DNA from 2 places in the Variovorax sp. 10L426 genome. Region 2 is predicted to be linked to the other one. Evidence: riboswitches for the same ligand, from Rfam matches in the RefSeq annotation. Region 2 holds a riboswitch; the other holds the start of a gene.
What was found. A riboswitch is a leader RNA that binds a small molecule or an ion and turns the genes downstream of it on or off. The one in region 2 is predicted to bind glycine.

Region 1 (3,235 bases), on a different contig from region 2:
CGGTGGTCCGGCAGGGACTCGGCAACACGGCCATCGTCTACGAGGCCTTGAGTTCCGGCAGCATCGATCTCTATGCCGAATACACCGGCACCATCGCCCTGGAGATCCTCAAGAGTCCTCAGTCGATGACGCTCGAGGACATGAACGCGGCGCTCCGGCCGCTGGGCCTGGGCGCCGCGATTCCCTTCGGGTTCAACGACGGCTATGCGCTCGCCATGCGCGCGGCCGATGCGGACCGCCTCGGCGTGCGAAGCCTGAGCGACCTCGCCAGCCATCCTGAACTGAAGCTCGGACTGTCGAACGAGTTCATCGGCCGCGCCGACGGCTGGCAAGGGTTGGCTGCGCGATACGGTTTCACACAGACGCCGACGGGGCTGGATCATGGGCTCGCCTACGACGCCATCGCGGCGAAGCAGATCGACGTCACCGACATCTACACCACCGACGCCAAGATCGATCATCTCGGCCTCCGTGTGCTCGAGGACGACCGCCAATATTTCCCTCGCTACGACGCGGTGGTGCTCTACCGGCTCGACGTGCCGACAAGATTGCCCAAGGCGTGGGCGGCACTGCAGAAACTCGAAGGCCGCGTCGACGAGCACGCCATGATCGCAATGAATGCGCGTGCCGAATTGCAGGGCGTGGCGTTCGACGCGATCGCGCGTGACTTCCTGGCGCAGAGCAAGATCGTCGCCCAGGCACCCGCCGCCAAGACAACCGGCTCCGCCCTCCCCAAGGAAGCCGCGGCACGGGGTTTCCTCGCCAAGCTGTTCGGCCCCGACCTTGTCCGCCTCGCGCGTCAACATCTGCTCCTGGTGGCGGTCTCGGTCGGGGTCGCCATCCTGATCGCGGTGCCGGTGGGAGTCCTCGTTTTTCCGCACCTGAACGCGCGTGCGCTCGTCCTGGGGCTCACGGGCCTGCTGCAGACCATTCCCTCGCTCGCACTGCTGGCGATCCTGATCTCGGCCGTCGGCGCGATCGGCCTGGTGCCGGCGCTGATCGCGCTCACGCTCTATTCGCTCTTGCCGATCATGCGGAACACAGTCACCGGCCTGGCCGAAGTCCCGGTCGGGTTGCGGCAGGCAGGGACCGCGCTGGGAATGACCGGCGGCCAGACCCTGCGGGTGGTGCTGCTGCCGCTCGCGCTCCCCACGATCCTTGCCGGCGTGCGGACGGCGACGACCATCGCCATCGGCACCGCGACGATCGCGGCCTTCATCGGCGCGGGCGGTTTCGGCGAACGCATCGTGACCGGCCTGGCACTCAACGATCGCGAACTGCTGGTCGCCGGGGCCATACCCGCGGCGGTGCTGGCCCTGCTCAGCGAGGCATTCTTCGAGTGCATCGAATACCTGATGCGTCGCAAATACTGAAACTTGAAACTGAACGCATCGACAGGCTTCTTCCGGTGCAGCAACTTCACTGAATTCGCCGTTGGGCACGCCTTCGATCCCTTACACTCGCGCAGTCAGGAGAGAGCCCCGCCGCGTCGGGGCCGCCGAAGGCGCAGGTCCCATCGAAGCACGGGCCCGAACGCTCAGGCAAAAGGACTGGCGAAGCGCCCGCATTCAGGGCGTTTCCTTGCTGGAGAGAGACGACCCGTCGCGACGACGGACTCGTCCACCGAAGGAGCAAGCCCCGATCGTGGGGTGAATCTCTCAGGTAAAGCGGACAGCAGGGGTGGCCCATGGCTTCGGCCATGGATCTGGACTGCCCCCTTTTGGAGAGTGCCTTGGCCTCCGCATCGACTGACGATCTTCTGAAGACCCCGCTTCACGCACTGCACGTGGAGCTTGGCGCGCGCATGGTGCCTTTCGCCGGCTACTCGATGCCCGTGCAATACCCGGCGGGCCTCATGGCCGAACACAAGCACACGCGCGAGGCTGCGGGACTCTTCGATATTTCCCACATGGGCCAGTTGCGCCTGTCGGGCCCCGATGCCGCGGCCGCCTTCGAGACGCTGATGCCGGTGGATGTGATCGGCCTGGCGCCCGGCAAGCAGCGCTACGGACTGCTGCTCAATGACGACGGCGGCATCCTCGACGACCTGATGTTCTTCAACGAGGGCAACGACTCGCTGTTCGTGATCGTCAACGGCGCCTGCAAGCAGGCCGACATCGCGCACATCACCGCGAAGATCGGGCACCGTTGCCAGGTCCTGCCGATGCCCGACCACGCGTTGCTCGCGCTCCAGGGACCGCAGGCTGGCGCGACGCTGGCGCGTCTGTCGCCCGGCGTCGAGCGCTTTGTCTTCATGACCGGTGGCGCCGTGCAGATCGGCGGCATTCCGGCTTTCGTGACCCGCAGCGGGTACACCGGCGAAGACGGCTTCGAGATCTCCGTCGGCGCCGCGGACGCCGAACGCCTTGCGCGGCTGCTGCTCGCGCAACCCGAGGTCAAGCCCATCGGCCTGGGAGCGCGCAATTCGTTGCGGCTCGAAGCCGGGCTTTGCCTCTACGGCAACGACATCGACGAGACGACCACGCCAGTCGAAGCCTCGCTCGTCTGGGCCATGCAGAAAGTGCGACGGTCCGGTGGTGCGCGCGAAGGCGGCTTCCCGGGCGCGGCCAAGGTGCTGGCGCAACTCACTGCCGCGGACGGCACGGCGGGCCATCTCGACCACGACACCCTCAAGCGCAAACGCGTGGGCCTCGTCGCGCTGGAGCGTGTTCCGGTGCGCGACGGCACGCTGCTCGAATCCTTCGAAGGCCTCGCCATCGGCCAGGTGACCAGTGGACTGCTCGGTCCCACGGTCGACCGGCCCGTCGCCATGGCCTACGTTGCGCTGGCCTATTCCGAGCCCGGCACGCGCATCCAGGCGATGGTGCGCGGCAAGCCGGTGTTGATGGAAGTCAGCACCATGCCTTTCGTCCCGGCGCGCTATTTCCGCGGCTGAGACCCGATCTTCAAGTCCTGCCGATTTCGTTCCGATTTCTTATCTCAAGGAGCTTTTGTTCATGACCACCAAGTACACCAAGGATCACGAGTGGGTTCGCCAGGAAGCGGACGCGACGCTCGTCACCGTCGGCATCACCGTCCACGCGCAGGACGCACTGGGTGACGTGGTCTTCGTCGATCTGCCTGAAGTGGGCAAGACTTTCGCCCAGGGCGAGGTCGCGGGTGTGGTCGAGTCGGTCAAGGCCGCCGCCGACGTCTTCATGCCGGTCTCCGGCGAAATCACTGAAGTCAACGAAGCGCTGCGCGCCGACCCCTCGCTCGCCAACAGCGCGCCGAT
Region 2 (3,235 bases):
GGCCTCGACCCGACGCGTCGCGGCGTGGCGATTGCCGACGTGGCCGAAGTCGGCATGCGCTTGAGCTTCTGCCGGCGCAACGCGCAGGCCGCGCGCTCCGACCTCATGCGTGTGTGCGCCGAAATCCGGGAGGAACTGGAGCCCGAGGAGCAAACCTTGGCCACCGCGCGCGCAGTGGCGGCCGGCGAGGCCGAAGCGGCGCCGCATCCGGCCCGCCGCATCGCCGGTGCCGTCTACGTGAGTTGCTCAGGCCGCGGCGGCCCGCACTTCGGCGCGCCGGGCGCCGAGTTGCAGATCGTGCGACACGCGCTGGGCGATGTGCCGCTGGTCGGCTTCTTCGCCGCCGGCGAGATTGCGCGGCACCACCTGTATGGCTACACCGGCGTCTTGACGGTCTTCACCAGCGACGACTGAGGCTTCGTTTCTGCGCGCGCGCCGGTGAAGCTGAAATCCACCTCGGGCGCGAGACCGCTGACGATGCGTGCGATCGACTTGCCCGAGCCGCAGGCATGGGTCCAGCCCAGCGTGCCGTGGCCGGTGTTGAGGAACAGGTTCGGCAGTTTCGTCGCGCCGATCAGGGGCACGTTGCTCGGCGTCGCTGGGCGCAGCCCGGCCCAGAACTGAGCTTGCGTGGCGTCGGCGGCACCCGGAAACAATTGTTCGACCCGTCGCACGATGGCTTCGCAGCGCACGCGGTTCAGGTCGCGGTCGTAGCCGTTGAACTCCGCCGTGCCTGCGATGCGCATCCGATCGCCGGTTTCGGAGGTGTAGCGCGAGAAGACGAGCTTGAATTCGTCATCGGTCAACGACACCTGGTAGGCCTTGGGCGCGTCCACGACCGGCATCGTGACCGAATAGCCTTTGGCCGGGTAGATCGGCAGGCGGATGCCCAGCGGCGCGGCAAGCAGCGGGCTCAGGGAACCCATGGCCAGCACGAAGGCATCGCCCCGGATGCGCTGGAACCGGCCCTCGCTATCGGTCGCTTCCACATGGTCGATCGTTCCGCCGGCCTCACGAAGAGCGGTCACGGTGTGGCTCATCAGGAAGCGAACACCTGCGGCCTTGGCCAACGCTGCGAGTTCGCGCGCGAAGTGGTTCGCATCGCCCGATTCGTCTTCGGCGGTGTAGGTGGCGCCGGCCAGTTGCGGGCGGACGTGCGCCAGCGCGGGCTCAAGTTTCACTGCTTCATCTGCCGAGATGACGCGGCGATCGCAGCCCAATGCGCGCATCTGTTCGGCTGGCGCCAGAGCGGCGTCGAATTCCTTCTGCGTCGTATAGAAGTGCAGGATGCCCTGGGTCCGCTGGTCGTAGGCGATGCCGGTGTCGCGGCGCAGTTGCTGCAGCGTTTCGCGGCTGTAGGTGCCCAGGCGAACGATCTGCTCGATGTTGTGGCGGGTGCGCGCCGGCGTGCATTCGCGCAGGAACTGCAGTCCCCAGAGCCACTGCCGCATGTCGGCGCGGAGGCGGAAGAGCAGGGGAGCGTCCTCCTTGCCGAGCCATTGCAGCACCTTCAGCGGTGCGCTCGGATTGGCCCAGGGCTCGGCATGGCTCACTGATATCTGGCCGCCGTTGGCGAAGCTGGTTTCGGCAGCAGGTGTGGCCTGCCGGTCGATCACGGTCACTTCATGGCCGAGTTGCTGGAGGAAGTAAGCCGAAGTCACGCCGAGCAAGCCGGCGCCAAGAACGATCACGCGCATTTCAAGAACCCTCGAAGGTTGCAGCTCTTGGCTCGAACGGAAACGGATGCTGTGAAAAAGAAAAGCAACCGGACCGTGCGTCCAAGTTGCCGCTCCCCCTGTCCTCGGTACCTGAGAGATTCACCCGTTGCGCCCGCAACAGGTTTGCTCCTTCGGTGCATCACGTGGTGTGATGGCTCTCCAGACGGCTCTGACAGTTGGTGCAGTACAGGCTCGTTTGTGCGAGCCGACCTGAGCGTTTATGGGAGTTTGCGCCTTCGGTGGGGCCGCCAAGCGGCCCGCTCTCCTGCAGTGCGGCGATTGTAGGGGCGCCGCGCCCGGCTGGCTACAGCCCTCTGAAGGCGAAGTCGAGTTCGGGCCGCAAGCCGCTGACGATACGGGCGATCGATTTGCTCGCGCCGCAGGCGTGCGTCCATGTCGCCGTGCCCGGGGCGGTATTGAGGAACAGGTTGGGGACTCGCGTCTTGCCGACCATTGGCAGCCGATTGCGGCTCACCGCGTGCATGGCGGTTTCGAACGAAGCCTGCGCGGTGTCAGTCATGCCGGGAAACAGCGCCTCGATGCGCCTGAGGATCGCTTCGAAGCGGTCCGAGTCTGGCTCGCTCTGCTCGTCATGGCTCACGCGCACGGTGGAAGAAACCCGGAGATAGACACCGTTGGCGTTCTCGACGCGTGCGATTCGAAGCTTGCCCTGTCGGTCGTGCAGCACGATGTGCGGTGCGTGCGCGGCGTCCCTGACCGGCATCGTGGCGATGTACTCGCGAACGAAATTCAGCGGCATGTCGATGCCAAGGTCTTCCGCATGCGGAACGCTCGATGCGCCCAGGGCGAGAACATAGGACTGCGCGCGCACGGTGGTGGGTTGTCCTTGTGCATCCAGCAGGTCGACATGACTGATGCGGCCGTCACGCGTCTTCAGCGAGACCACGGTGTGCTTCATCATGAAGCGCACACCGGCCGCGCGGCAAAGAAAGACGATGCTTGCCGCGAACTGGGCGGGATCGCGTGCCGGGTCCTCGAGCGAGAAAGTCGCTCCGGCGAGCTTGCTGCCGACGGCATGCAATGCAGGCTCCAGGCCCGTGGCCTCTTCGGCGGAGAGCAGACGTTCCTCGCAGCCGAGTTCGGACCAGTGGGGTGCGCGGGCCATGCGCCCATGGAAGGCTTGGGCGTCGGTGAAGAAGTTCATGAGCCCGTTCGAGCGCGGCCGTTGCGACATGCCGGCCTCGTCACGCAGCGCACGTGCGCTCTCGCGGCTGTAGGCGGCGAGACGCACCATGTGCTCAAGCGGGTCGCGTTTCGCCGGTTCGCCAATGGCTCGGTCGAGCAGCTTGGCGATGCGATGACGCACCTTTGCGCGCAGGCGGGACCAGCCGCCTTCTGTTCGTCGCGCATAGGCCGAATCCGCTTCGGAGCGTTGCAGCGCAATCGCAGATTCGCTGGGTTCGGCCCGGCCCCGGGCCTTGGCGGCGGGGGTCGCGTGGCGGTCCACCACGATCACCTCGTGACCGAGTTGCTGAAGGTAATAGGCCGTCGTTACA

Region 1: linked by a shared signal. The riboswitch ahead of gcvT (glycine cleavage system aminomethyltransferase GcvT) and the one ahead of AC1DHL_RS21425 (D-amino acid dehydrogenase) in region 2 are both predicted to bind glycine.

The regions. Positions count from the first base shown of each region.
Region 1 covers NZ_JBFTJF010000004.1:155,238-158,472, reverse strand. The annotation lists gene AC1DHL_RS07350 (ABC transporter permease/substrate-binding protein) at 1-1,373, shown strand, start outside; glycine riboswitch at 1,460-1,559, shown strand; glycine riboswitch at 1,575-1,685, shown strand; gene gcvT (glycine cleavage system aminomethyltransferase GcvT) at 1,700-2,896, shown strand; gene gcvH (glycine cleavage system protein GcvH) at 2,958-3,235, shown strand, end outside.
Region 2 covers NZ_JBFTJF010000015.1:63,853-67,087, reverse strand. The annotation lists gene AC1DHL_RS21430 (FIST signal transduction protein) at 1-414, shown strand, start outside; gene AC1DHL_RS21425 (D-amino acid dehydrogenase) at 375-1,697, opposite strand; glycine riboswitch at 1,786-1,891, opposite strand; glycine riboswitch at 1,896-1,996, opposite strand; gene AC1DHL_RS21420 (FAD-dependent oxidoreductase) at 2,023-3,235, opposite strand, start outside.